Regions from separate parts of the Pseudomonas stagnisoli genome, predicted to be linked through region 2. Evidence: predicted binding sites of a transcription regulator. Region 2 holds the regulator's gene; each other region holds the start of a gene.
The links. The regulator LexA, encoded in region 2, represses DNA repair genes until DNA is damaged. The targets are predictions, from matches to a motif close to CTGTNTNNNNANACAG.

Region 1 (9,823 bases), 330 kb from region 2:
CTCGACCTTGCGCACGGCGTCGTTCACCGCAGCGGCGATCAGGTCTTCCAGCACTTCCTTGTCTTCCTGCATCAGGCTGTCGTCCAGGGTGATGCGCTTGACGTCGTGGCGACCGGTCATCACCACGCTCACCAGGCCGGCACCGGACTGGCCGGTGACTTCGGCGTTGGCCAGCTCTTCCTGCATCTTCTGCATTTTTTCCTGCATCTGCTGGGCCTGCTTCATCAGGCCCGCCATGCCGCCTTTCATCATGATGGTGTTCCTCGGCTAATCGACTCAGGGAGTCAGGGGTTCGATGGAGTCGGGGCGAATGCTCGCCCCGAACTGTTGAATCATCTGCTGCACCAGCGGGTCGTCATGGATCGACTGCTCGGCCAGGCGCTGACGCTCGGCGCGCTTGCGCGCGGCAGCCTGGGCCGGAGTCTCCTGCTCGGGACGCAGCAACTCGATGCGCAGGTTCAGGCTGCGCCCCAGGTGCTGATTGAGCGCTTCGTTCAGGCGACGCTGCTGGGTGGCATTGAACAGCGCACTGTGCGCCGGGTCCAGGTGCAGCAGCCAGTCGTCACCCTTGGCCTCGACCAGGGTGCAGTTGGCGCCGATGCTGCCGGTCATGCCGGACAGGCCCAGGCGCGGAAACAGATCCAGCCACTCGGCGGCCAGGCCGGTGGCCGGCTGCGCCGCCGGTAATGGCTCGGGCTCGGCCGGCGCCGCCGCAGGCGCGTCGAAGTCGTAATCGAGGCTGTCGGCATCGGCCTCGTAGTAGTCGTAGTCGCCGGGCGGCGGCTCGTCGTCATCGCCCTCCTCGACCGGCGCTGCCGCAACGCTCGGGGCCGAGGCCGCCGGTGCCGGCTCGAGCGGCACAGCGGCAGTGGTTTCAGGAACACTTGCAGCAACCTGCGCGACCGGCTCGGCAACCTGTACGGGCGATTGTGCTGCGGGCGCTTCCCAGGGCAGATCGACCGGCGCTGCCTCGACCACTGGCGCAGGCAGCTCGACAGGTGCGGGGGTGGCGGCCATGGCCGGTGTGGCTGCAGGGGTGGCAGTTTCACTCGGAGCCGGAGCCGGAGCCGGAGCCGGAGCCGGAGCCGGAGCCGGAGCCGGAGCCGGAGCCGCCACAGGCTGGGGTTCCGGCACGGCTGGCGCAACAGCTGGAGCAACCGAAGCAACGATAGCGGCCGGCGCAGCCACGGGGGCCACACCGGCCACCGGGGTCTGGCTGGAATCAGCGGTGGCCTTGCTGATCCCCAGGTCCTTTAAAGGTGACCTCGGCGCTCCATCGGCATCCGCCGGGCGGAACGCCAGCATGCGCAGCAGCACCATCTCGAAGCCACCGCGCGGGTCCGGCGCCAGCGGCAGGTCGCGGCGGCCGATCAGGCCCATCTGGTAGTAGAACTGCACGTCTTCGGCCGGCAGCGCCTGGGCCAGCGCCAGTACCTTGTCGCGGTCGCCCTGGCCGTTGTCCACCGCCTCCGGTAGCGCCTGGGCGATGGCCACACGGTGCAGCACATTGAGCATTTCCGAGAGCACGCCATTCCAGTCCGGGCCTTGCTCGGCCAGGTGGCGCACCGCTTCGAGCAGCGCACGGGCATCGCCTTCCAGCAGCGCATGCAGCACGCCGTAGACCTGGCCGTGATCAAGAGTACCGAGCATCGAGCGCACATCGGCGGCCAGCACCTTGCCCTCACCGAAGGCGATGGCCTGGTCGGTGAGGCTCATGGCGTCGCGCATCGAGCCGTCGGCGGCGCGGCCGAGCAGCCACAGGGCGTCTTCCTCGAACGAAATGCTCTCGGCGGTCAGTACATGGGTCAGGTGCTCGACCACCCGCTCTGGCGGCATGTTCTTCAGGGAGAACTGCAGGCAGCGCGAGAGGATGGTGACCGGCAGTTTCTGCGGGTCGGTAGTGGCGAGCAGGAATTTGACGTGGGGTGGCGGCTCTTCGAGGGTCTTGAGCAGCGCGTTGAACGAGTGCGTGGAGAGCATGTGCACTTCGTCGATCAAGTAGACCTTGTAGCGCCCACGGCTAGGTGCGTACTGCACGTTTTCCAGCAGTTCGCGGGTGTCCTCCACCTTGGTGCGGCTCGCGGCGTCCACCTCGATCAGGTCGACGAAGCGGCCCTCGTCGATCTCCCGGCACACCGAGCAGGTGCCGCAGGGAGTGGAGCTGATGCCGGTTTCGCAGTTCAGGCACTTGGCGATGATCCGCGCGATGGTGGTCTTGCCCACGCCGCGGGTACCGGTGAACAGGTAGGCGTGGTGCAGGCGCTGGCTGTCCAGGGCATTGATCAGGGCCTTGAGCACATGGGTCTGGCCGACCATCTCGCGGAAGCTGCGCGGACGCCATTTACGTGCAAGGACCTGATAACTCATGAAAAACCGTCGCGGCTGAGAGTGCGGAAGTGGCTAATCCTAGCGGAGCACCGGGTAAATTGCATCCGCCATGGACTGCGCCCCTCATCGGGGTGGACTTGCTGACCTCCGCCTCATCGAATACTGTTTTTATATACAGTATTTTAGCGATATCGCCATGCATGCCCAGACACACTTCATGAACGCCCGAAACAGTGCCCTAGCCAACCTGCTGGATGAGCGCCGTGTATGGAAGGGCCAGGCCCTGGCGCCGAAGGCCGGCACCCATCCCACAGGCCATGCCACGCTCGACGCTGTACTGCCAGGTGGCGGCTGGCCCGAGGAGGCGCTCAGCGAGATCCTGCTGTCCGCCCCCGGCACGGGGGAACTGCGCCTGCTGTGGCCGACCCTGGCGCGTCTGAGCCGGGCCGGCGAACGCCTGGTCCTGGTGGCCCCTCCCTACCTGCCGTATGCCCCCGCCTGGCAGGCAGCAGGTATCGATCTGGACCGCCTGGAGATCATTCGTGCCCGTAGGGAGGAAACCTTGTGGGCCGCCGAGCAGTGCCTGCGCTCCGGCAGCTGTGGCGCCGTACTGTGCTGGCCGGAACACGCCAGCGACCGCGCCCTGCGCCGCCTGCAAGTAGCCGCTGAAACCGGGCATACCCTGGCCTTCACCTATCGCCCGGCCAGTGCCGCGCACAACCCCTCGCCTGCGGCCTTGCGCCTGTGGCTGGAGGGATCTGGCCAATTGCGAGTGCTCAAATGCCGTGGCGGCCTGGCACCGGCCCACGCCATCCGGATCTGATCGTCGCCATGCGCTGGGCTTGTATCCTCCTGCCGCAACTCGCGCTGGACCATGCGCTACGCCAGCGGGATGACCCGCACACGCCGCTCGCGCTGCTCACCGGGCCGGCCAACCGTCGCGTCATACAGACGCTCAACCCGGAGGCCCGCGAGCTTGGCTTGCGCGCCGGCATGCTCCTGAGCACTGCCCAGCTTCTGAGCCGTGATTTCGCCACTGCCGACTATGACCTGGCGGCCATCGCGCACTGCCAGGGGTTTCTCGCCAGTTGGGCCTACCGCTTCAGTTCGCAGGTCAGCCTGCACTATCCCCGCGCCCTGCTGCTGGAAGTGCAATCCAGCCTCGCCCTGTTCGGCCCCTGGCCTCGCCTGGAGGCCCGCCTGCGCGAGGAACTGGAGCTGCTTGGCTATCAGCGACGCATCGTCCTGGCACCCAACCCGGCGGCCGCTCGCGCCCTGGCCAATGTTCACGACGGCCTGGCCGTGGCAGACGAGGCCACCCTCGCCCAGGCCATCGGCCGCTTGCCGGTACAGCGTGCCGGGCTTGGCCGTGACGAAGCCGAGGCATTGCTGCGCATGGGTCTGCGCAGGCTGGACGCCGTGTTGCGGCTGCCGCGCGAAACCCTGGCACGGCGCTTCCCCGCCAGCCTGCTGGAACATCTCGACCGCCTGTTGGGCCGCCGTCCGCTGGCCCTGGACTTCTACCTGCCGCCGGACGAGTTCAGTACGCGTATCGAGTTGAATTTCGAGGTTCAGTCGCATCAGGCCCTACTCTTCCCACTGCGCCGTGTCATCAGTGATCTGGCCGCCTACCTGGCGGGCCGCGACAGCGGTGTACAGCGCTTCACCCTCATGCTTGAACACCGCAGCGGCGTGCCGACCGGGCTGAACGTCGGCCTGCTCGCCGCCGAACGCGAAGCGGACCGGCTGTTCGAGCTGACCCGCACGCGCCTGGAGCAGCTGCAGCTACCGGCACCGGTATTGGCGTTGCACCTGCAAGCCCGCGACTTGCCGGCCTTCGTACCGCAACGGCGGGAGCTGTTCGAGGCTCGACCACAGCAGAACCTCGGCTGGGAACAGCTACGCGAGCGCCTGCGCGCCCGCCTGGGCGATGATGCCCTGCAGGGTCTCGGTGCACATGCCGACCCGCGGCCCGAACACGCCTGGCGCCCCTATCCCGGCAGAGCACCAACCGAGACTCGCCCACGCCCCGGCTGGTTGCTGGGCGAGCCCGAGGCGCTGCGCGAGGCGCCGCTGCAGCTGCTGGCCGGCCCCGAGCGCATCGAATCCGGCTGGTGGGATGGCGGCGATCTGCGTCGAGACTACTACCGGGCACGGCTGCGCAGCGGCCAGCAGGCCTGGGTGTTCCACGAGCCGGGAACGGACAACCGCTGGTGGCTGCACGGATGGTTCGCATGAGTGGTTACGCCGAACTGCACTGCCTGTCCAACTTCAGTTTCCAGCGTGGGGCCTCCAGCGCCCTGGAGCTGTTCGAGCGCGCCCAGCGCCTGGGCTACCAGGCACTGGCGATCACCGATGAATGCAGCCTGGCCGGCATCGTACGTGCCTGGCAGGCTGCCAGGACCACGGGTGTGCCGCTGATTGTCGGCAGTGAAGTCCGTATCGAGGCAGGCCCCAAGCTGGTTCTTCTGGCCAGTAACCTCACCGGTTATCAGCAGCTCTGCCACCTGATCACCCAGGCCCGGCGCCGCGCAGAGAAAGGCCGCTACCGCCTGCGGCCGGATGACCTGCAAGGCCCGCTCGACGGTCTGCTGGCGATCTGGCTGGCGGACGACGAGCACCGCGCCGGTTCCTGGCTTAAGGAGCGCTTTGGCCAGCGATTGTGGCTGGGTATCGAGCTGCACCGAGGCCCGGATGATGCGTCAAAACTGACCAACCTGCTGGATCTCGCCAAGCACACGGGAATTCCCGCAGTGGCCTGTGGCGATGTGCACATGCATGCCCGCGGCCGCCGCGCCCTGCAGGACTGTATGACGGCCATCCGTCAGCACCTGCCGCTGACCGAGGCCGGGCAATATCTGTTCGCCAACGGCGAGCGTCATCTGCGGCGCCTGGAGGAGCTGCGCGAACTCTACCCGCCCGAGCTGCTGGAAGAGAGCCTGCGCATCGCCGCACGCTGCCGCTTCGATCTGGGTGAGTTGCGCTACCAGTATCCCCATGAGGTAGTTCCCGCCGGTGAGAACCCTACCAGCTGGCTGCGCCGCTTAGTCGAGCAAGGCATACGCACACGCTGGCCGGATGGCGTGGCGCAAAAGGTTCGCGACCAGCTGGAGAAGGAGCTGCAGCTGATTGCCGAACTGAAATACGAGAGCTACTTCCTCACGGTCCACGACATCGTCGCCTTCGCCCGCAGCCAGCACATCCTCTGTCAGGGGCGCGGCTCGGCGGCCAACTCGGCGGTGTGCTTCGCCCTCGGCATCACCGAGCTGGACCCTGGCCGCAGCAACTTGCTGTTCGAGCGCTTCCTGTCGCGCGAGCGCAACGAGCCGCCGGATATCGACGTGGACTTCGAGCACGAGCGTCGCGAGGAAGTCATCCAGTACGTGTTTCGCCGCTATGGCCGCCATCGCGCCGCCCTCACCACCGTGGTCAACCGTTACCACGCCGCTGGCGCCATCCGCGACGTCGCCAAGACCCTCGGCCTCCCGGCCGAACAGCAGAGCGCCCTGGCCGACTGCTGCGGCCGCTGGAGCGACCGCCTGCCCTCGGATGAACGCCTGGGCGAGGCCGGCTTCGACCCACAAAGCCCGCTACTACGCCGCCTTCTGGCGTTGACCGGGCAACTGATAGGCTTCCCTCGCCACCTGTCGCAGCACCCCGGTGGCTTCGTCATCTCCGAGCAGCCGCTGCATGAACTGGTACCGGTAGAGAACACGGCCATGGCCGACCGCACGGTGATCCAGTGGGACAAGGACGACCTGGATGCAGTCGGCCTGCTCAAGGTCGATGTGCTGGCCCTGGGCATGCTCAGTGCACTGCGCCGCTGCTTCGACCTGATCGAAAGCTATCGTGGGCAGCGCTGGACCCTGGCGACGCTACCCCAGGAGGACAAGGCCACCTACGAGATGATCAGCCGGGCCGACACCATCGGCGTATTCCAGATCGAGTCACGGGCACAAATGGCCATGCTGCCGCGCCTGCGTCCACAGTGTTACTACGACCTGGTCATCGAGGTGGCCATCGTCCGCCCCGGCCCGATCCAGGGCGACATGGTTCATCCCTATCTGCGACGCCGCAATCAGGAAGAGGCGGTCACCTACCCCAGCGCTGAACTCAAGCCCGTCTTCGAGCGCACCCTGGGCATTCCCCTGTTTCAGGAACAGGTTATGGAGCTGGCGGTGGTTGCCGCCGGCTATACGCCAGGCGAAGCGGATGACCTGCGCCGCTGCATGGCCGCCTGGAAGCGGCACGGCGGCCTGGAGCCGCACCGGCAAAAGCTCACCCAGGGCATGCTGGAACGAGGCTACAGCCTCGAGTTTGCAGCGTGCATCTTCGAGCAGATCAAGGGCTTCGGCGACTATGGCTTCCCCGAATCACATGCCGCCAGCTTCGCCCTGCTCACTTACGCCAGCAGCTGGTTGAAGTGCCATGAGCCCGCCGCCTTTGTCTGCGCCCTGATCAACAGCTGGCCGATGGGCTTCTACAGCCCCGACCAACTGCTACAGGACGCTCGCCGCCATGCTGTCGAAGTGCGCCCCCTGGATGTGCGGCACAGCACCTGGGACTGCAGCCTGGAGCCGGCCGAGGGAGTAAAACCCGCCATCCGCCTGGGTCTGCGCCTGATCCGCGGACTGCAACAGGCAGACATGCAGCGCCTGATCGCTGCACGACAGCGGCGGCCTTTCTCCGATATCGCCGACCTGTGCCTGCGCGCCGGCCTGGACTCGCGCTGCCGTGCCCTTCTGGCGGACGCCGGAGCCCTGCAAGGTCTGGCCGGCAATCGCCACCAGGCACGCTGGGCGGTAGCCGGCGTAGAGAAACAGGCGCCACTGTTCGCGGGCCTGCCAGCGGAGGCCGAGGTCGCGGTGCAGTTGCCAGCGCCCAGCATCGGCGAAGATGTACTCGGCGACTACGCCAGCAGCGGCACGACTCTCGGCCCACACCCGCTGAGCCTGCTGCGCGGGGAACTGCAGTCACGCCGCTGCCGCAGCGCGGCGGAGCTGCTGCAGATCGGCAACGGCCGCCTGGTCAAGGTCGCCGGCCTGGTCAGAGGCCGCCAGCGCCCGCAGACCGCCAGTGGCATCACCTTCGTCACGCTCGAAGACGAGCATGGCATGGTCAACGTAGTGGTCCGCCACGAACTGGCCGAGCGTCAGCGCCGGGTACTGGTCAGCTCGCAACTGATGCAGGTGGACGGTCATCTGGAAGAAAAGAGCGGCGTACGCCACGTCATCGCCGGCCGCCTGCACGACCTCACGCCACTGCTCGAGGGCCTGGATGTACGCAGCCGGGATTTCCGCTAAGCCCGAGAAGGAGCGGTAAAGGACAGCGCTGATTTGCAGAAGCGCAACGATGGATCACCCTTTGGATCACCTGAGTGACCAAGGCAAGGATCGTCGGCATTCATGGGGATTTGGAGGCGGCCCCACCAGCCACACCCCGGCACACGATGTTCCCGCTATGGCTGCTTCCTTCCGGACCTGACCAGGTTGACGGGTAATCGTTGCGGGGGGACCGATGGGACCACCATAACGAAGCCCGTCGAACGACGGGCCGCGCCATTGTACTGGTAAACCGGGAAGTTACAACCGCTTCAATCACTTACACACGGAAACGACCCACCAGCTGGGCCAGGCCATGCGACAGTTCGGACAGGCGGGCACTGGCCTGGGTGCTCTGCTCGGAAGTCTGTGCCGCCTCGTTGGAAAGGTCGCGGATGTCACTGATGTTGCGTGCGATCTCTTCGGTCACGCTGCTCTGCTCCTCGCAGGCGGTGGCGATCTGCGCGGCCATGTCGTTGATCCGCGCCACCGAGTCACCAGTGGCAGACAACGCGCCATCCACGCCAGCGGCCCGCTCGACGCTGAAGCGCGCTTTTTCGCTGCCGGAGTGCATGGCCTTAACCGCATTGTGCACGCCAACCTGCAGACGCTCGATCATCTGCTGGATATCCTTGGTGGAGTCCTGGGTGCGCGCGGCCAGCGCACGCACCTCGTCGGCCACCACGGCAAAACCGCGGCCCTGTTCACCGGCACGCGCCGCCTCGATGGCCGCGTTGAGTGCCAGCAGGTTGGTCTGTTCGGCAATCCCCTTGATCACCGCCAGTACAGCACCGATGTTGGCTGTCTCCTGCTCCAGAGTCTGGATAGTGTCGGAGGCACTCTCCACCTCATTGGCCAACTGGCGGATGGCGTGGATGGTGGCGCCCACCACCTCGGCACCCTCGCGGGACTGCAGCTCGGCACTGCGCGCCGCATCGGCGGCATTCTGCGCATTGCGCGCTACCTCGTGCACGGCTGCGCTCATCTCGGTGGCAGCCGTGCTGACCTGATCGACCGCCGCATGCTCGCTGGTGATCAGACGATCATTGGCCGCAGCCATGCCAGCCAGTGTCTGAGCAGACTGGGCGACTTCGCCGGTCACCCGGCCAACCTCGCGAATCAGCGGTTGCAGCTTGTCGAGGAAACGGTTGAAAGCGTCGCTCAGCTTGCCCAGTTCATCACGCGAAAGCACCTCCAGGCGCACACGCAAATCGCCATCGCCCTCGGCAATCTGTTCGATGCGATGCAGCAGATTGTGCAGGGGACGAGTCACCAGCAACGGGAAGCCGACTACCAAGACGCAACAAATGAGCAAACCGATGGCAATGATCAGCCCCTGCTGCCAGCTGCGCTCCTCACCCAGGGCAATAGCAGCCTTGCCTTCGGCATTGGCTTCGTTGTCCTCCAGTTCACCGAGCTTGTCGATGGCATCGCGCATCGCCTCGAACTGCGCCTCGCTGTCGCCGTAACTGAGCGCAGACGCTGCAGCGGGGTCCGATTCACTCAGCGCCAGCACCTTGCCGGAGGTGCTCTTCCATTGCGCAAAGCCTGCGTCGAACTTGGCCACCAGCGCCTTGGCCTCGGCACCCGGCTGCATGTCGGCGTACTTGTGCACGCGCTCGTAGGCCTGCTGCAGGTTCTCCGCATGGGAGTCGCGCAGGCTCTGGGCAAACTCGCCAGCCGCTTCGTCGAGCAGGCTGCGTTCGGCCACGAAGGCCTGGTAGAGGTCCCGATCCGCGTTCAACAGCAGGCTGATAGCCGGCAGATAGCGATTGGTCAGGCGCGTGCTGGAATCGGCAACCTGACCAATGCCCTGGACGCCGAGGCTGCCGATAAGCACCAGCAGAACGGCAAGCAGCAGGATTGGCAGAGCGATCTTCCAGCGGAAACCGAGATCGGCAAATAGACGCAACATGATGGGACTCCACGCTTACCAACGTTGTTGTTTGCCTTAAGCATAGCCAGCGCCAGGCAACTGAGGAGGCAGATCATCTTGCGAATACCCTGGCGCCAGCGGCAGCCCAACAGTGATTGACTCTGCGCACTTCCAACTCAAGGATCGCAATGCCTTTGTCACTGACTCGCGGGCTCGGCAATCTAACCAGCCTGATAAGCCTGTCGATGGCTGCCAGTCTGATCATGCTGGGCGGCACCCTGCTGCTGCCGGTACGCGA
Region 2 (9,823 bases):
AGCCTGGGCGTGCTGGTGAAGATCACCCAGCCCTGATCACACCGCATGAAAAAAGCCCCGCACTGCGGGGCTTTTTTATTCCGGCCGGATGACTCAGGCGCTCAGCACATGCCCGAGTACGGCCCGCACATTGTCGATGCCACGGGCCAGCTCGGCCTCGATCTCGGCCATGGTGATGATGCCGCTGGACTTGCCGGCTGCCGGATTGACCACCAGCGCCAGACAGGCGTAGGGCAGCTCCAGTTCACGGGCCAGAGCGGCTTCGGGCATGCCGGTCATGCCGACGATGTCGCAGCCGTCGCGCTCCATGCGGGCAATCTCCGCCACTGTTTCCAAGCGCGGGCCCTGAGTAGCGCCATACACGCCATGGCTGCTGTGCGGGTAGCCGAGCTCTTGCAGCGCGTCGATCAGCTTGCCGCGCAGCGCTTCGTCATAGGGATAGCTGAAGTCGATATGGGTGACATGGTCGATCTCGCCCTCGAAGAAGGTGTGCGCCCTGCCCCAGGTGTAATCGATCACCTGGTGCGCCACGCACAGGTGGCCGCTGCCCATGGCCGCGTGGATGCCGCCCACCGCGTTGACCGCGATGATCGCCTCGGCGCCGGCCTGCTGCAGCGCCCAGAGGTTGGCGCGGTAGTTCACCTGGTGTGGCGGGATGCGGTGCGGGTGGCCGTGGCGAGCGAGGAACAGCACCTCCTGGCCGGCATACTCGCCGCGCAGCACCGGCGCAGAGGGCGCACCGTAAGGCGTATCGATGTTCTGCGCCTGCTTGAGGGTGAGGCCTTCCAGCTGGGTCAGGCCGGTGCCGCCGATGATGGCGTAGATGGTCATGCTGCGTCCTTAATCAGTCGATCAGCTGCGCGGCGCGCAGCGCGGCAACGGCCTGCAGCCAGCGCGGCTGCTCGCGGTAGTCGGTACGGGCGAAGCCACGCCCGCGCATGCGCGCCAGGCCCTTGGGCGGCTGCACCTTGAGGCGCTGCAGGGCGCCGAGAGCCAGCTCGGCCGAGGCGCGGTCGTTGCACACCAGGCCCATGTCGCAGCCGGCGTTCAGCGCCGCTTCGATACGGCTGGCGGCATCGCCCACCACATGGGCGCCGGCCATGGACAGGTCGTCGCTGAAGATCACCCCATCGAAGCCCAGCTCGCCGCGCAGAATCTCCTGCAGCCAGCGCCGCGAGAATCCGGCCGGGCCGGCGTCCACCTGCGGGTAGATCACATGCGCCGGCATCACCGCCGCCAGCTGCTGTCTCAGGCGCTGGAACGGTACCAGGTCCCTGGCACGGATCTCGTCCAGGCTGCGCTCGTCCACCGGGATGGCCACGTGCGAATCGGCCTCGGCCCAGCCGTGGCCGGGGAAGTGCTTGCCGGTGGCGGCCATGCCCGCCGCATCCATGCCGCGGATGAAGGCACCGGCGAGACGTGTGGCCAGCTCGGCATCGCCCTCGAAGCTGCGGCTGCCGACCACGGCGCTGCGCTGGTGATCCAGGTCCAGCACCGGGGCGAAGCTGAGGTCCAGACCCACGGCCAGCACCTCGGTCGCCATCAGCCAGCCGCAGTGCTCGGCCAGCTGCTCGGCGTTGTCGTTGTCGGCCAGGGCACGCATCGCCGGCAGGCGCACAAAGCCGTTGCGCAGGCGCTGCACGCGGCCACCTTCCTGGTCCACCGCCAGCAGCAGGTCCGGGCGCACGGCGCGAATGGACGCGCACAGCTCGCGCACCTGGCGCGGATCTTCGATATTGCGGGCGAACAGGATCAGGCCGCCCACCTCGGGCTGGCGCAGAATCCGGCGGTCCTCGGCAGTCAGCCAGGTACCGTGGATGTCCAGCATCAGGGAACCAAACAGGGTCGTCACAGAGAAGTCCTTAAACGGGATCGGCCGCTGCCCACTGCGGGCACGGCGCTTCGTCGATCATCACCGCGCAGTGAGACGGCACGCGGGGAAAGAGGTTCAACAGGTCGGCGTTGCGCAGACGCACACAGCCGTGCGACAGCGGCACGCCCATGGGCTGATTGTCCGGCGTACCGTGCAGATAAATGTAGCGGCGGAAGGTATCGACTTTGCCCAGGCGATTGCGACCGGGCTCGCAGCCGCTGAGCCAGAGAATACGGGTGAGGATCCAGTCGCGGCCGGGGAACTGCGCATCCAGCGCCTCCGACCAGACTTCGCCGGTCCAGCGTCGCCCGCGCAACACGGCCCCCTCGGGCAGGCCGTCGCCGATCTTCGCGCGCACCTGATGGCGGCCGCGCGGCGTGCAGTTGGACCCACTCTGCTCGCCCGCCCCGTTCAACGCGGTGGAAACCGGCAGGCGCACGACCAGCTGCCCGTCGGTAAACCCGTACAGGCACTGGTCGGCGATAGAGATATGCAGGAGGTCGAGCGGGCGCATGGGCCGCTAGCTTAGCCCATCGGCCCGCAGGGGCACAGCCTCAGACGGCCTTGGCGGCTACCGGCGCCTTGCTGCGCGGCTTGAACTGGGCGTTGGCCAGCGCCTCGTCGGTCACGCCGCTTTCGGCGCGCATGCCGGCGGCGAGAAACGGCACCATCAGGCGCATCACCTGCTCGATCGAGGTATCCACACCGAAGTCGTTCTCGGCGATGGCGCGCAGCGCCTTGATACCGGACATACTGAAAGCTGCGGCACCGAGCATGAAATGCACGCGCCAGAAGATCTCCAGCGGCGGCAGCCTGGGCGCGACCTCGTTCAGCAACAGCATGTAGCGGCGGAAGACCTTGCCATAGACCTCTTCCAGATACTTGCGCAGGTGGCCCTGGCTCTGGCTGAACGCCAGGCCGAGCAGACGCATGAAGATCGACAGGTCATTGCCACTGCGCGGCTTTACCGCCAGGGCCTGCTCCACCAGCATCTCCAGCAGCTCTTCGAGGCTGGGCTTGATCTCCGGCTTGGCCATGCGCCGGTCCAGCTCGCGCTCGAGACTGATGCAGAAAGGCCCGAGGAAACGCGAGAACACCGCCTGGATCAGCGCCTTCTTGGAGCCGAAGTGATAGTTGACGGCCGCCAGGTTGACCCCGGCCTTGCTGGTAATCAGACGCAGAGACGTCTCGGCGAAGCCCTTCTCCGCGAACAGCTGCTCGGCAGCATCCAAAATGCGCTCAACAGTTTCTGATTGAGCCATGACACCCTCACCTGACAAACACTTGTTTGAAACATACGTTTCAGACTGTCTGCCTGTCAAGTCTGGCAGGACCATTCATGGCTGGTCGGTCACGCATTTAACCATAGGCCAGATAGCGGAAATCCCAACCCACCCGCCGGGGTGGTGAGAAGGGCCGCGCCAAGCCTGGCCACAAAGAAAGGTTGCCAGCGGAGAATCACTGTATATAATCACAGCAACTGTATAAACAGACAGACCGCCAGCATGCTCAAACTGACGCCGCGACAATCCGAAATCCTCGCCTTCATCAAACGCTGCCTGGAAGACAACGGCTACCCGCCGACGCGCGCCGAGATTGCTCAGGAACTGGGCTTCAAATCGCCCAATGCCGCCGAGGAGCATCTCAAGGCCCTCGCCCGCAAAGGCGCGATCGAGATGACCCCGGGTGCTTCCCGCGGCATTCGCATCCCCGGCTTCGAACCGGCCGCCAATGAAGAGGAAGGTCTGCCGGTCATTGGCCGGGTCGCTGCCGGCGCACCGATTCTCGCCCAGCAGAACGTGGAAGACACCTGCAAGATCAACCCGGAGTTCTTCCATCCCAAGGCCGATTACCTGCTGCGCGTCCGCGGTATGAGCATGAAGAACATCGGCATTTTCGACGGTGATCTGCTGGCCGTGCACACCACCCGCGAGGCCCGCAACGGCCAGATCGTGGTGGCACGCATCGACGACGAAGTCACAGTCAAGCGCTTCCAGCGCAACGGCAACAAGGTGCTACTGATCGCCGAGAACCCGGAGTTCGCGCCTATCGAGGTGAATCTGGAAGAACAGGATCTGGTGATCGAAGGCCTGAGTGTCGGCGTGATCCGCCGCTAAGTATCAAGGAGAGCTTCATGCAGTTCCCGCAGTCGCTGAATCGTTCGCAACTTCCGCTGTTTGAAGCTTTCCTCGGCACCCACCTGCCGCTGCTCGACGAAGCCGTGCAGGCGCCCTGGCTCGACGAGCCGGAGCCCTTCAGTGAACTGCGCCTGTCCGGCTCGCTCGGCAACTGCCGCCACCTGCTCGGCCCGGTGCTGCGCGAGCTGAGTCTGAACCAGGACGCCCGCTGGCTGACCCTGGTCGCTCCGCCCGCCGCCATCACCAATGCCTGGCTACGTAGTGCCGGCCTTAATCTCGATCGACTACTGGTATTGCAACCGCGCGCCGGCCAGGATGCTTTGGAGCTGGCTCGTGAGGCCTTACGCCTGGGCCGCAGCCATACCGTGGTGAGCTGGATCAGCCTGCTGCCCGGCCAGCGAGCCAGCCTGAGCAGTGCCGCACGCCTGGGTAGCGCGCAAAGCCTGAATATCCGCCTGGATTGAGGCGCTTCGGAGCAAGGCTGCATAGGGCCATGGGCGGCCCGTCAATCGATCAGTGCAGCACGCGCGGCTGCTCATCCTGCTCGATATCACCTTCGGCAAGGCGACCGGCCATCTGCACGCCGACATTGAGCATGGCCTTGGCCACTTCGACATGATGGCCCTGCAGGAAGGCCTTGGCATCCGCCGAGAAGTCCAGCGTCACCAGCACTTCTTCATCCTCGGCACGGCGCAGAATGATGCGCCCATCGGGCAGTTCGACGATTTCGAGGAAGGAAGTGGACATGGTGCGGTTCTCCTAGCGAGGTGCCAGTGTAACAGTACCCGCCCTCAGGCCCTAGCCCGGAAGGCGCAAACAGCCCCGGGGCAAGCCGCACTGCAGCTGCACTGATCGCCGAAGATATGCATTCCAGAGGCCGGCGTATCGCCATGCAAGCGACCCGCCGCGAATCTCAGCACTCGCTGAGCGACTCCCGGTAGCGCAATACCAGCTGCTTGAGTTGCTGGCGCCAGCTCTCCAGCTCGGCGTAGCCCAACTGCGGTGCCTCTTCTGGCTCCAGGCTGACCGTCTGGATCAGCGGCAGGGTCGGGTCCACCTTGGCCGTCTTCGGCGCCTGCGGCGGCAGGAACAGCGCGGCATGAGCAGCCAACAACTGCGCTAACCAACTCTCCGGCTGAGCCGCGATTTCCATCAGCTCGGCAAGCTCAGGCGTCGGTGAACGCTGCAGGACGTCCTGATTCAGCAGCAGCTCGACTCGAGGGGCACGGGCCTCGGCCAGCTTGTAGTAATCGGCTATCTCGTGGCACAGCGCCAATACGGCGCCATGCAGATGGAACAGCACGACCTCACGCTCGGCCTGCATCAGCGCCTGGGCATTCATGGCCTCGCCAGCCTCGGCTTTGCGCAGACTCTCCAACGCCAGGCCGGCGAAAAAGATCTTTTGGTTGGTACGGGTATAGGGCTCGTGAGCCATGGCCTACTCCTCGACTGCGAGAGCGGAACATGCCGGGTGCATCAGCACCCGGTATCAGAGGGCAACAGAGATCAGCGCTTGTCTTCGATCTTCCACTTGCCACCATCGAAGAAGGCGCGCCAGCCGGTGGGCTTGCCGTCCACTTCGCTCTGCACATACTGCTCCTTGGTCTTGCGGCTGTAGCGGATCACTGCCGGACGGCCATCGGGATCCTTGGCTGGAGCAGCCAGCAGGAAGTGATACTTGGGATCGATCTCGTCCTTGTGCGGAATCAGCTCCAGCACCAGCGGCGCACGGGTCTCACGGTTCTTCGGGAAGCCACTGGCGGCGAGGAACAGGCCGGATGCCCCGTCACGCAGCACGTAGGTGTCGTCGACCTTCTCGCACTTGAGTTCCGGCATCGGCACCGCATCCATTTTCGGCGGTGCCGCCTCGCCATTCTTCAGCAGCTTGCGGGTGTTCTTGCAGCTGGCATTGGTGCAACCGAAGAACTTGCCGAAGCGCCCGGTCTTCAGCTGCATCTCGCTGCCGCACTTGTCGCACTCCAGGCTCGGACCTTCGTAGCCCTTGATGCGGTACTGACCCTGCTCGATCTCATAACCGGCACAATCCGGGTTGTTGCCGCAGATATGCAGCTTGCGGGTCTCGTCCAGCAGGTAGGCATCCATCGCGGTGGCACAGATCGGGCAGCGGTGCTTGCCCAGCAGTACGCGGGACTCGGACTCGCCCTCGTCATCCGCAGCGATCTCATCGCCCGGGATCAGGTTGAGGGTGGCCTTGCAGCGCTCCTTGGGCGGCAGCGCATAGCCGGAGCAGCCGAGGAAAACACCAGTGGAGGCGGTACGGATCATCATCGGCCGGCCGCATTCGCGGCAGGCGATATCGGTCGGAGTCGGCTGGTTGGCACGCATGCCCTTGTCCGCCGTCTCGGCCACTTCGAGCTTCTTCCTGAAGTCGCCATAGAACTCGTCGAGCAGGTGCTTCCAGTCGCGCTCGCCCTGGGCCACATCGTCCAGATGCTCTTCCATGGCGGCGGTGAAGCCGTAGTCCATCAGGTTGGCGAAGCTTTCGTCGAGGCGCTCGGTGACGATGTCACCCATCTTCTCGGCATAGAAGCGACGGTTGTGTACGGTGACGTAGCCGCGCTCCTGAATGGTGGAAATGATCGCCGCATAGGTGGACGGACGGCCGATGCCGCGCTTTTCCAGCTCCTTGACCAGGCTGGCCTCGGAGAAGCGCGCCGGCGGCTTGGTGAAGTGCTGGCTGGGGTCGAGCTTGAGCAGCTTGAGCGCCTCGCCTTCCTTCATCTCCGGCAGTACGTCGTCCTCGCCTGGCTTGCTCTGTTGCGGCAGCACGCGGGTGTAGCCGTCGAACTTGAGGATGCGGCCCTTGGCACGCAGTTCAAAGCCACTGGCCGCCACACTGACGCTGGTGGACAGGTATTCGGCCGGCGGCATCTGGCAGGCCACGAACTGGCGCCAGATCAGCTCGTACAGGCGCTCGGCGTCACGCTCCATGCCGGACAGCTGGGTCGGGCGCAGATTGACGTCGGACGGGCGAATCGCCTCGTGCGCTTCCTGGGCGCCCTCCTTGCTGGAGTAAAGGTTCGGCTTGGCCGGCAGGTATTTCTGGCCGAACTCGTTGTCGATGAAACCGCGCACCATCTCGATGGCATCGGCCGACAGGTTGGTCGAGTCGGTACGCATATAGGTGATGTAGCCCGCCTCATAGAGACGCTGGGCCATCATCATGGTCTTCTTCACCCCGAAGCCGAGTCGGTTGCTCGCCGCCTGCTGCAGGGTGGAGGTAATGAACGGCGCGGACGGCTTGCTCGAGGTCGGCTTGTCCTCGCGCTTGACCACGCTGTAGCTGGAGGCCTTGAGCTTTTCCAGCGCCGCCATGGCCTGGGCCTCATTCAGCGGCTTGAAGGCCTCGCCGTTCTCGCGGACCACCTCGAAGCGCACCTTGTCGCTCTTGGCGGTGCCCAGATCGGCGTGCACTTCCCAGTATTCTTCCGGGACGAAGGCACGGATTTCCTTTTCACGCGCCACCACCAGCTTCACCGCCACCGACTGCACGCGACCGGCGGAGAGGCCACGGGCGATCTTGGCCCACAGCAGCGGCGAGACCATGTAGCCCACCACGCGATCGAGGAAGCGGCGTGCCTGCTGCGCGTTGACGCGGTTGATGTCCAGTTCGCCGGGCTGGGAGAAGGCCTCCTGGATGGCCTTCTTGGTGATCTCGTTGAACACCACGCGCTTGTAGCGGCTATCGTCGCCGCCGATGGCCTCGCGCAGGTGCCAGGCGATGGCCTCCCCTTCGCGGTCCAAGTCGGTTGCGAGGTAGATGGTGTCGGCATCCTTGGCCAGTCGGCGCAATTCCTCGATCACCTTCTCCTTGCCGGGCAGGATCTCGTACTTGGCTTTCCAGCCATGCTCGGGATCAACGCCCATGCGCGCGAACAGCTGACGCTTGGCCTTCTCCTTGGGCGACAGGGCCGGCGCCTCGGCAGCCGCGGCCTTGCCGCGCTTGGCCGGCTCCTTGCTGGCACTGGCGGAACCGCTGGTGGGCAGGTCACGAATATGGCCGATGCTCGACTTCACCACAAACTGGTTGCCCAGGTACTTGTTGATGGTCTTGGCCTTGGCCGGGGATTCCACGATGACCAGCGATTTGCCCATGGACTGGAGAATTCCTGAATACGAAAAAGAAAGAATAAGCGGCGGGAGCCTATCAAGGCACCGCTATATATAGTGGCTGTCGAGTTGCGGTCAAGCGTGATTCCCGGCAGCCCCCTGCCCGATCACCGCCGGTTCGGCCTCGATCAGAGCAAAGCGCGGCACCGTCTCGCCGTCCAGTTCGACCGTGCCACAGAACATCTCGAGCGGCCGCACCCACAGGCCGAAATCACCATAAAGTGCCTGATAGACCACCAGCCACTCTTCGCTTTCCGAATGGCGCGCGGTACCGAACACGCGGTACTGCGGCCCCTTGTAGTGGCGGTAGAGGCCAGGTTGCAGTTGCATGGGAGTTCTCCTGAAAAACAAAAACCGGGGCACAAGGCCCCGGTCTTCGCATCGACTAACGCTTAGACGCGTTCGAAGATGGTGGTGATGCCCTGGCCGAGACCCACGCACATGGTGGACACGCCCAGAGTACCGCCGTTCTGCTTCATCACGTTCAGCAGGGTGCCGGAGATACGCGCACCGGAGCAGCCGAACGGGTGACCCAGAGCAATGGCGCCACCATGCAGGTTGACCTTCTGCTCCATCTTGTCGAGGAGTTTCAGGTCCTTCAGCACCGGCAGGGCCTGAGCGGCGAAGGCTTCGTTGAGCTCGACGTGATCGATATCGTCCATGGTCAGGCCGGCACGCTTAAGTGCCTTCTGAGTGGACGGTACCGGGCCGTAGCCCATGATGGCCGGATCGACACCGGCAACGGCCATGGCGCGAACCACGGCCATCGGCTGGATGCCCAGGTCCTGAGCGCGCTGGGCGCTCATGACGATCATGCAGGAAGCGCCGTCGGTGATCTGCGAGGAAGTACCCGCGGTCACGGTGCCGCCTTTCGGGTTGAACGCCGGCTTCAGGGCCGCCAGGCTTTCCAGGGTGGTCTCCGGACGAATGGTTTCGTCGAAGTCGAACACCTTCAGGAAGCCGTTCTCGTCGTAGCCTTGCATCGGGATGATTTCATCCTTGAACTTGCCTTCGACGGTGGCCTTGTGCGCCAGACGGTGAGAACGCTCACCGAAGGCATCCTGCTGCTCGCGGCTGATGCCGTGCATCTTGCCCAGCATCTCGGCGGTCAGACCCATCATGCCCGACGCCTTGGCAGCGTACAGGGACAGGTGCGGGTTCGGATCGACGCCATGCATCATGCCAACGTGGCCCATGTGCTCCACACCGCCGACGACGAAGACGTCGCCGTTGCCGGTCTGGATGGCCTGCACAGCAGTGTGCAGGGCGCTCATGGAGGAACCGCACAGACGGCTGACGGTCTGGCCGGCACTGGTGTGCGGGATCTGGGTCATCAGCGACGCCATGCGCGCGATGTTCCAGCCCTGCTCCAGGGTCTGGTTGACGCAACCCCAGATCACGTCTTCGACTTCAGCCGGGTCCAGCTTGGTGTTACGCGCCAGGACGCCGCTGATCAGGTGTGCCGACATGGTCTCGGCACGGGTGTTGCGGTGCATGCCGCCCTTGGAACGACCCATCGGGGTACGACCGAAGTCGACAATGACTGCGTCTCTCGGATTCAGGCTCATATTTCTACTCTCGCTCTGTTCGCTGCGCGATTAACCGAAGAACTTCTGGCCCTTGGCGGCCATTTCACGAAGCTTGGCGGTCGGGTGGTACAGGGCGCCCAGCTCGGCGTACT
Region 3 (9,823 bases), 1.8 Mb from region 2:
GCGTCGACTTCGTTCTGGATCTGTTCCAGCAGCGAGCCGGGCTTGGCCGGTTCGTCCCGAACTTCGGTCTGCGGCTGCTGCACGCGGGTGTCGCTGCCTTCGCCGAGGATTTCCTGGTCGCGGCTGACGCCCGGCATGAAGTCGCCGGCCAGGCCGATGAGCTGGTCGTTGCCGTCGAACATCAGGCTGATGCGTTCCTGGTAACGCTGACGGCCACCGGGCTGGATGCTGTACAGATAGTCCCAGCGCTTGGCGTGGAAGGTATCGGTGATCAGCGGATTACCCATGATAAACCGCACTTGGCGTTGGGTCATTCCAGGCTTCAACTGGTCTATCATGTCCTGCGTAACGACATTGCCCTGCTGGATGTCGATCTTGTAGACCCCGGGAAACGAACAGCCGGCGAGTGCGAACAGACCCACGAGGGTGAGGCTGGGCAGCAAGAGCTTGGTGTTTTGCATCGGTGGGTGACTTCCACTATCTTGGCTGGGCAAATTAAACCCCGATCATACCCGCATTAACGGGAGCTGCGAAGCAGCAACCACGAGAAAGCAGACCATGGTTGAAAACAGCGAACTGCGCAAGGCCGGCCTCAAGGTCACCCTGCCGCGTGTGAAGATTCTGCAGATGCTCGATTCGTCCGTCTCCGGACAGCGCCACATGAGCGCCGAGGATGTGTACAAGGCTCTGATGGAAGCCGGTGAGGACGTGGGCCTGGCCACCGTCTACCGCGTACTGACCCAGTTCGAGGCCGCCGGCCTGGTCGAACGCCACAACTTCGATGGTGGTCATGCCGTATTCGAACTGGCGGATGGCGGTCACCATGATCACATGGTCTGCGTGGATTCCGGCGAGGTCATCGAGTTCTTCGATCCGGAGATCGAGAAACTGCAGAAGGAAATCGTCAAGCAGCACGGTTTCGATCTGGTCGATCACAATCTGGTGCTGTACGTGCGCAAGAGAAAGTAAGCGCAGGTCTCAGCGGAATAAAAAAGGCGCCCGATGGGCGCCTTTTTTATTGCTGGCTTTTTCAGGCCTGGGCCTTGGTCACCATCTTGCGCGCATGGGCCAGGGATTCCTCGGTCAGGTCGACGCCGCCGAGCATGCGGGCGATCTCCTCGACCCGGCCTTCCGGCGTCAGGCAGGCGACTGCCGTCTGGGTGCTGTCCTGGCCGCGCGCCTTGTGCACGAACAGGTGCTGGTGACCCTGGGCGGCCACCTGCGGCAGGTGGGTTACGGTCAGCACCTGGCCACGCTCGCCGAGGCGGCGCAGCAGCTGGCCGACCACTTCGGCGGTGGGGCCGCCGATGCCGACATCGACTTCGTCGAATACCAGGGTCGGCACGCGCGAGGTCTGTGCGGTGATCACCTGGATGGCCAGGCTGATCCGTGAAAGCTCGCCGCCGGAGGCGACCTTGGCCAGCGATTTCAGCGGCTGGCCGGGGTTGGCGCTGACCAGGAATTCCACCTGCTCCAGCCCCTGCGGTTGCGGCTCGTCGCTGGTGCCCGCCTGCAGTTCGATGCTGAAGCGACCGCCCGGCATGCCGAGGGTCTGCATCTCCGCCTGCACCGCCTCGGCCAGACGGCTGGCAGCCTGCCGGCGCAGGGTGCTCAGTTCATCGGCCTTCTCCCGGTAGTGACGTTCATAGGCGGCCAGTTCCTCGCCGAGGCGCTCGACCGCCTCGTCGTCGGCGTTCAGGCCTTCCAGTTCCTGCAGCAGGCGTTGCTGCAGCTCGGCCAGTTCGAAGGGCTGCACCCGGTGTTTGCGCGCCAGGCCATAGATGGCGTCCAGGCGCTCCTCCAGCAGCTGCTGGCGCTGCGGGTCGGCATCGAAGTGATCGATGAAGCGGTTCAGTTCGCCGATCGCCTCCTCGACCTGGATCTGCGCGCTGGCCAGCAGGTTGGTGGCTTCGCCCAGTGCTGGCTGGTCACTGAAGCCGCCCAGGCGGTTGAGGCTGGCCGTCAGTGCCGACAGTACGTTGCCGGCATCGCTTTCGCTGCATAGGTCGAGCACCTGACGGCAGGCACCGAGCAGCTGCTCGGCATTGCTCAGGGCCTTGTGCTCCTGCTCCAGCTGTTCCAGCTCGTTGTCGCCCAGGGCCAGGTTCTCCAGCTCTTCCAGCTGGTAGCTGAGCAGCTGATGACGAGCGCGTTGTTCGTCGCCGCTGGAAGACAGGCGCTGCAGTTCCTGGCGCGTCTGGCGCCAGCGTTGCGCGGCCAGCTGCACCTGGCGCGCCAGTTCCTGGCTGCCGGCATACTCGTCGAGCAGGCGGCGGTGGGTGTCGGGTTTGAGCAGCGACTGGTGCTCGTGCTGGCTGTGGATGTCGATCAGCAGTTCGCCGAGGGCCTTGAGATCGCCCAGCGGGCAGGGGGAGCCGTTGATATAGCCGCGCGAGCGCCCTTCGCTGGTGATGACCCGGCGCAGAATGCACGGGCCGTCGTTGTCCAGGTCGCGTTCGGCCAGCCAGGCGCGGGCCTCGGCGATGTCCTCCAAGTCGAAGCTGGCGAGGATGTCCGCCTTGTCCGCGCCGGGGCGGACCACGCCGCTGTCGGCGCGGTCGCCCAAGGCCAGGCCGAGGGCGTCGAGCATGATCGACTTGCCGGCGCCGGTCTCGCCGGTGATCACCGACATGCCGCGCTGCAGTTCGAGGTCCAGATGTTCGACGATGGCGTAGTTGTGAACGGACAGGTGCACCAGCATGGAGAGCGCTCCCAAAAGTTTGTGCTGGGTATTTATACAGTGTTTTGTTTTGTCCGGGCAATAACCCTTGAAACCCTGTGCGCGGCCCCCATATAGGCGGCAAGAAGCGCGGGCCATGACCCGCCGACGTTTAATCAGGAGGACCCAATGGCAGACGAACAGACCCTGGACACCAACCCGCAAGAGCAGCAGGCGAACGAAGCGGTCGCCGGTGACGAGCTGGCTGCGCGCGTGCAGAGCCTCGAAGAGCAGCTGGCCGCTGCCCAGGATCAGTCCCTGCGCATGGCGGCGGACCTGCAGAACGTGCGCCGCCGCGCCGAGCAGGACGTGGAGAAGGCGCACAAGTTCGCCCTGGAGAAGTTTGCCAACGACCTGCTGCCGGTGGTCGACAGCCTGGAGCGCGGCCTGGAGCTGACCAGCGCCGCCGACGAGGCGAGCAAGGCCATCCGCGAAGGCATGGAACTGACCCTCAAGCTGTTCGTTGACACCCTCAAGCGTCACCAACTGGAGGCGGTCGATCCGCACGGTGCACCCTTCAATCCGGAGCACCATCAGGCCATGGCGATGGAAGAAAGCATTCACGCCGAGCCGAACACCGTACTCAAGGTGTTCCAGAAGGGTTACCTGCTGAACGGCCGCCTGCTGCGCCCGGCCATGGTGGTGGTGAGCAAGGCGCCGCTGACCCCGCCGCCGTCGATCGACGAGCAGGCTTGAAATAGTTCGCGGCGACCCCATCTACAGGGCAAGCGATTCATTAGGTGACGGCGGGCAACCAGGCGCGCCGTACTCAAGGTTAAAGACACAGTTTCGGAGATAATGAACATGGGCAAGATCATCGGTATCGACTTGGGAACCACCAACTCCTGCGTCGCCATTCTGGAAAACGGTAACGTCAAGGTCATCGAGAACGCCGAAGGCGCGCGTACCACCCCGTCCATCATCGCCTACACCAATGACGGCGAGACCCTGGTCGGCCAGAGCGCCAAGCGCCAGGCCGTGACCAACCCGCACAACACCCTCTACGCGGTGAAGCGCCTGATCGGCCGCCGCTTCGAGGAAGACGTGGTGCAGAAGGACATCAAGATGGTTCCCTACAAGATCGCCAAGGCCGACAACGGTGACGCCTGGGTGGAAGTGAAGGGCCAGAAGATGGCGCCGCCGCAGATCAGCGCCGAAGTGCTGAAGAAGATGAAGAAGACCGCCGAGGACTACCTGGGCGAGCCGGTCACCGAGGCGGTGATCACCGTTCCGGCCTACTTCAACGACAGCCAGCGCCAGGCCACCAAGGACGCCGGTCGCATCGCCGGTCTGGACGTCAAGCGCATCATCAACGAGCCGACCGCCGCGGCTCTGGCCTATGGCATGGACAAGGCCAAGGGCGACCACACCGTGATCGTCTATGACCTGGGCGGCGGTACCTTCGACGTGTCGGTGATCGAGATCGCCGAAGTCGATGGCGAGCACCAGTTCGAAGTGCTGGCCACCAACGGCGACACCTTCCTCGGTGGTGAAGACTTCGATATCCGCCTGATCGACTACCTCGTCGACGAGTTCAAGAAAGAGTCCGGTATCGACCTGAAAGGCGATCCGCTGGCCATGCAGCGCCTGAAAGAGGCGGCCGAGAAGGCCAAGATCGAGCTGTCCTCCAGCCAGCAGACCGATGTCAACCTGCCGTATATCACTGCCGACGCGACCGGTCCGAAGCACCTCAATGTGAAGATTTCCCGCGCCAAGCTGGAGGCCCTGGTCGAGGAGCTGGTGGCCCGCACCATCGAGCCGTGCCGCATCGCCCTGAAGGACGCCGGCCTGGACGTCGGCAGCATCGATGAGGTGATCCTGGTCGGTGGTCAAACCCGCATGCCGCTGGTGCAGCAGAAGGTCGCCGAGTTCTTCGGCAAGGAAGCGCGCAAGGACGTCAACCCGGACGAAGCCGTGGCCATCGGTGCTGCCATCCAGGGCGCCGTGCTGGCTGGTGACGTGAAAGACGTGCTGCTGCTCGACGTCTCCCCGCTGACCCTGGGCATCGAGACCATGGGCGGCGTGATGACTCCGCTGATCGAGAAGAACACCACCATCCCGACCAAGAAGTCGCAGGTGTTCTCCACCGCCGACGACAACCAGAGCGCCGTGACCATCCACGTGCTGCAGGGCGAGCGCAAGCAGGCCGCGCAGAACAAGTCGCTGGGCAAGTTCGACCTGGCCGAGATCCCGCCGGCCCCGCGTGGCGTGCCTCAGATCGAAGTGACCTTCGATATCGATGCCAACGGCATCCTGCACGTGTCCGCCAAGGACAAGGCCACCGGCAAGCAGCAGTCGATCGTGATCAAGGCCAACTCCGGCCTGTCCGACGAGGAAATCGAGCGCATGGTGCGTGACGCCGAGGCCAACGCCGAGGAAGACCGCAAGTTCGAAGAGCTGGCCGCGGCCCGCAACCAGGGCGACGGTCTGGTCCACGCCACCCGCAAGATGATCACCGAGGCGGGCGACAAGGCCACTGCCGACGAGAAGGCGGCCATCGAGAAGGCCATCGGCGACCTGGAAGTGGCCCTCAAGGGCGACGACAAGGCCGAGATCGAGGCCAAGATCAATGCTCTGTCCGAAGCCACCACCCCGCTGGCGCAGAAGATGTACGCCGAGCAGCCGCAGCCGGGCGCTGCCGCCCAGGGCGCCGAGGGTGCCAAGGACGCGGCCGACGATGTGGTCGATGCCGAGTTCGAAGAGGTCAAGGACAACAAGTAAGCCCCGCTTACTAGGGTGCCAGTCGGCCGCGTTGCGGTCGGCGATTCTCCGCGCGGGGGCTTGCTCCCGCGTTGGCGTGTCTGGAGCCTGTGAATCAGAGGTGTTGAGGATTTATGGCCAAACGTGACTATTACGAAGTGCTCGGAGTCGAGCGCGGCGCCAGCGAAGCGGAGCTGAAAAAAGCTTACCGCCGCCTGGCGATGAAGTACCACCCGGACCGCAACCCGGACGACAAGGGCGCCGAAGAGAAATTCAAGGAGGCCAACGAGGCCTACGAGGTGCTCTCCGACGCCGCCAAGCGTTCGGCCTACGACCAGTACGGCCATGCCGGGGTCGATCCGCAGATGGGCGGCGGCGGTGCCGGCGGCTTCGGCGGCGCCAACTTCTCCGACATCTTCGGTGACGTGTTCAGCGACTTCTTCGGTGGCGGTCGTGGCGGCCAGCGTGGCGGTGCCCAGCGCGGCTCCGACCTGCGCTACACCCTGGAACTGGACCTGGAAGAGGCGGTGCGCGGCACCACCGTGACCATTCGCGTGCCGACCCTGGTCGGTTGCAAGACCTGCGATGGTACTGGCGCCAAGAAGGGCACCAGCCCGGTGACCTGTACCACCTGTGGTGGCATCGGCCAGGTGCGCATGCAGCAGGGCTTCTTCTCGGTGCAGCAGACCTGCCCGCGCTGCCATGGCAGCGGCAAGATGATCACTGACCCCTGTGGCAGCTGCCACGGTCAGGGGCGCGTGGAAGAGAGCAAGACCCTGTCGGTCAAGGTGCCCGCGGGTGTCGATACCGGCGATCGCATCCGCCTGTCCGGCGAGGGCGAGGCGGGCTCCCATGGCGGGCCGGCCGGCGACCTCTACGTGGTGGTCAACGTGCGTGAGCACCCGATCTTCCAGCGTGACGGCAAGCATCTGTATTGCGAGGTGCCGATCAGCTTCGCCGATGCGGCGCTGGGCGGCGAGCTGGAAGTGCCGACCCTGGATGGCCGGGTCAAGCTGAAGATCCCGGAAGGCACCCAGACCGGCAAGCTGTTCCGCCTGCGTGGCAAGGGCGTGGCACCGGTGCGTGGCGGCGGTGCCGGCGATCTGCTGTGCAAGGTGGCGGTGGAAACCCCGGTCAACCTGGACAAGCGCCAGCGCGAGCTGCTGGAAGAGTTCCGCAAGACGCTCGAAGGTGACAGCTCCCACTCGCCCAAGGCCAGTGGCTGGTTCGATGGCATGAAGCGTTTCTTCGGCGATATTTAAGGAATCGGCTATGCGACGTATTGCAGTGATGGGCGCCGCCGGGCGCATGGGCAAGATCCTGATCGAGGCGGTCGGCCAGGCCGAAGGTGCCAAGCTGACCGCGGCTGTGGATCGCCCGGACAGCAGCCTGATCGGTGCCGATGCCGGCGAGCTGGCGGCGCAGGGCAAGATTGGCGTTACCCTGGTGGGTGAGCTGGATGCCGTGCTCGATCAGTTCGACGTGCTGATCGACTTTACCCACCCTTCGGTGACCCTGAAGAATCTGGAAGTATGTCGTCGCGCCGGCAAGGCCATGGTCATCGGCACCACCGGCTTCTCGCCGGAGGAGCGGCAGCAGCTGGAGGCCGCCGCGCAGGAGATCCCGATCGTCTTCGCCGCCAACTACAGCGTGGGTGTCAACCTCTGCCTGAAGCTGCTGGATACCGCCGCGCGGGTGCTGGGCGATGATGTCGACATCGAGATCATCGAAGCGCACCACCGGCACAAGGTCGACGCGCCGTCCGGTACCGCACTGCGCATGGGTGAGGTGGTGGCCAACGCCCTGGGGCGTGATCTGCGCAAGGTCGCGGTCTATGGACGCGAAGGCCAGACCGGTGCGCGTGAGCGCGAGACCATCGGCTTCGCCACCGTGCGTGCCGGCGATGTGGTGGGCGACCACACCGTGCTGTTCGCCGCCGACGGCGAGCGCGTGGAGATCACCCACAAGGCCTCCAGTCGCATGACCTTCGCCAAGGGCGCGGTGCGCGCAGCGCTGTGGCTGCAGGCACAGCCTGCTGGTCTTTATGACATGCAGGACGTGCTGGGCCTGAACTGAAAATACCTTTTCGGTCCATGCAATTGCTGGACCGAAAAGGGCTTTTCCTGTAAGCTGCCCGCTTTAGTGTGTCCACTAAAAGTAACGCAGAATGAATCAGATAAAGAAGCGGGGTGACGGTCAATACGTCATCCCGCTTTTTTACAACCTGCGTTTGAACAAGCAGCAGATCTAAGGGAGGTCTTCTTGACTAAGCCAGCCATACTCGCACTCGCTGACGGCAGCATTTTCCGCGGCGAAGCCATTGGTGCCGATGGCCATACCATTGGTGAGGTGGTGTTCAACACCGCCATGACCGGCTATCAGGAAATCCTCACCGATCCTTCCTATGCCCAGCAGATCGTCACCCTGACCTACCCGCATATCGGCAACACCGGCACCACGCCGGAAGACGCCGAATCCAACCGCGTGTGGGCCGCCGGCCTGATCATTCGCGACCTGCCGCTGATCTCCAGCAACTGGCGTGACAAGCAGCCGCTGGATGAGTACCTGAAGGAAAACGGCACCGTCGCCATCGCCGGCATCGATACCCGTCGCCTGACCCGCATCCTGCGCGAGAAGGGTTCGCAGAACGGCTGCATCCTGGCTGGCGAAGGCGCGACCGAGGAGAAGGCCCTGGAACTGGCGCGCAGCTTCCCCGGCCTCAAGGGCATGGACCTGGCCAAGGTGGTCAGCTGCATCGGGCGCTACGAATGGCGTTCCAGTGTGTGGAATCTGAAAACCGACAGCCACCCGGAAATCGCCGCCAGCGAGCTGCCCTACCATGTGGTCGCCTATGACTACGGGGTCAAGGTCAACATCCTGCGCATGCTGGTCGAGCGTGGCTGCCGCCTGACCGTGGTGCCGGCGCAGACTCCGGCCAAGGACGTGCTGGCGCTGAACCCGGACGGCGTGTTCCTCTCCAACGGCCCCGGCGATCCCGAGCCGTGCGATTACGCCATCGCCGCGATCAAGGAAATTCTCAATACCGAGATTCCGGTATTCGGTATCTGCCTCGGCCACCAGCTGCTGGCCCTGGCCTCCGGTGCCAAAACCCTGAAGATGGGCCACGGCCACCATGGTGCCAACCACCCGGTGCAGGACCTGGACTCCGGCGTGGTGATGATCACCAGCCAGAACCACGGTTTCGCCGTGGACGAAGCCAGCCTGCCGGGCAACCTGCGCGCCACCCACAAGTCGCTGTTCGACGGCACCCTGCAGGGTATCGAGCGCACCGACAAGGCAGCCTTCAGCTTCCAGGGGCACCCGGAGGCAAGCCCCGGCCCGCACGACGTGGCCCCGCTGTTCGATCGCTTCATCGAAGCCATGGCCAAGCGCCGCTAAGCCCCGCCGACTGACCCAAGGATTCGAGTAAGAAACATGCCAAAACGTACAGACATCAAAAGCATCCTGATCCTCGGCGCCGGCCCCATCGTCATCGGCCAGGCCTGCGAGTTCGACTACTCCGGCGCCCAGGCCTGCAAGGCCCTGAAGGAAGAAGGCTTCCGCGTCATCCTGGTGAACTCCAACCCGGCCACCATCATGACCGACCCGGCCATGGCCGACGCCACCTACATCGAGCCGATCAAGTGGGCCACCGTGGCCAAGATCATCGAGAAGGAGCGTCCGGACGCCCTGCTGCCGACCATGGGCGGCCAGACCGCGCTGAACTGCGCTCTGGACCTGGAAAAGCACGGCATCCTGGAAAAATTCGGCGTCGAGATGATCGGTGCCAATGCCGACACCATCGACAAGGCCGAAGACCGTTCGCGCTTCGACAAAGCGATGAAAGACATCGGCCTGGCCTGCCCGGTTTCCGGCATCGCGCACAACATGGAAGAAGCCTACGGCGTGCTGGAGAAGGTCGGCTTCCCCTGCATCATCCGTCCGTCCTTCACCATGGGCGGCACTGGCGGCGGCATCGCCTACAACCGTGAAGAATTCGAAGAAATCTGCGCCCGCGGCCTGGATCTGTCGCCGACCAGCGAGCTGCTGATCGACGAGTCGCTGATCGGCTGGAAGGAATACGAGATGGAGGTGGTCCGCGACAAGAAGGACAACTGCATCATCGTCTGCTCCATCGAAAACTTCGACCCGATGGGCGTGCACACCGGTGACTCGATCACCGTGGCGCCGGCGCAGACCCTGACCGACAAGGAATACCAGATCCTGCGTAACGCCTCCCTGGCGGTGCTGCGCGAGATCGGCGTGGAAACCGGCGGCTCCAACGTGCAGTTCGGCATCTGCCCGAACACCGGTCGCATGGTCGTGATCGAGATGAATCCGCGCGTGTCGCGTTCCTCGGCGCTGGCCTCTAAGGCCACCGGCTTCCCCATCGCCAAGATCGCC

Region 1: imuA (translesion DNA synthesis-associated protein ImuA) is a predicted target of LexA. The motif match lies at 2,491-2,506, and genes of this name have one in related genera.
Region 3: recN (DNA repair protein RecN) is a predicted target of LexA. The motif match lies at 2,726-2,741, and genes of this name have one in related genera.

Annotation. Positions count from the first base shown of each region.
Region 1 is NZ_CP184361.1:2,517,626-2,527,448, forward strand. It holds gene ACOAPY_RS12050 (YbaB/EbfC family nucleoid-associated protein) at 1-252, opposite strand, end outside; gene dnaX (DNA polymerase III subunit gamma/tau) at 277-2,367, opposite strand; gene imuA (translesion DNA synthesis-associated protein ImuA) at 2,546-3,151, shown strand; gene ACOAPY_RS12065 (Y-family DNA polymerase) at 3,160-4,566, shown strand; gene ACOAPY_RS12070 (error-prone DNA polymerase) at 4,542-7,631, shown strand; RNA gene ffs (signal recognition particle sRNA small type) at 7,752-7,848, opposite strand; gene ACOAPY_RS12080 (methyl-accepting chemotaxis protein) at 7,930-9,564, opposite strand; gene ACOAPY_RS12085 (hypothetical protein) at 9,714-9,823, shown strand, end outside.
Region 2 is NZ_CP184361.1:2,848,131-2,857,953, forward strand. It holds gene ACOAPY_RS13680 (CsiV family protein) at 1-36, shown strand, start outside; gene ACOAPY_RS13685 (S-methyl-5'-thioinosine phosphorylase) at 94-831, opposite strand; gene nagZ (beta-N-acetylhexosaminidase) at 845-1,843, opposite strand; gene ACOAPY_RS13695 (L,D-transpeptidase family protein) at 1,863-2,387, opposite strand; gene ACOAPY_RS13700 (TetR/AcrR family transcriptional regulator) at 2,428-3,135, opposite strand; gene lexA (transcriptional repressor LexA) at 3,379-3,990, shown strand; gene sulA (SOS-induced cell division inhibitor SulA) at 4,008-4,475, shown strand; gene ACOAPY_RS13715 (hypothetical protein) at 4,525-4,758, opposite strand; gene ACOAPY_RS13720 (DUF6586 family protein) at 4,925-5,446, opposite strand; gene topA (type I DNA topoisomerase) at 5,518-8,127, opposite strand; gene ACOAPY_RS13730 (DUF1653 domain-containing protein) at 8,218-8,472, opposite strand; gene fadA (acetyl-CoA C-acyltransferase FadA) at 8,535-9,710, opposite strand; gene fadB (fatty acid oxidation complex subunit alpha FadB) at 9,741-9,823, opposite strand, start outside.
Region 3 is NZ_CP184361.1:1,032,082-1,041,904, forward strand. It holds gene ACOAPY_RS04905 (outer membrane protein assembly factor BamE) at 1-461, opposite strand, end outside; gene fur (ferric iron uptake transcriptional regulator) at 559-969, shown strand; gene recN (DNA repair protein RecN) at 1,031-2,701, opposite strand; partial or broken gene grpE (nucleotide exchange factor GrpE) at 2,846-3,415, shown strand; gene dnaK (molecular chaperone DnaK) at 3,524-5,440, shown strand; gene dnaJ (molecular chaperone DnaJ) at 5,554-6,681, shown strand; gene dapB (4-hydroxy-tetrahydrodipicolinate reductase) at 6,692-7,495, shown strand; gene carA (glutamine-hydrolyzing carbamoyl-phosphate synthase small subunit) at 7,682-8,818, shown strand; gene carB (carbamoyl-phosphate synthase large subunit) at 8,855-9,823, shown strand, end outside.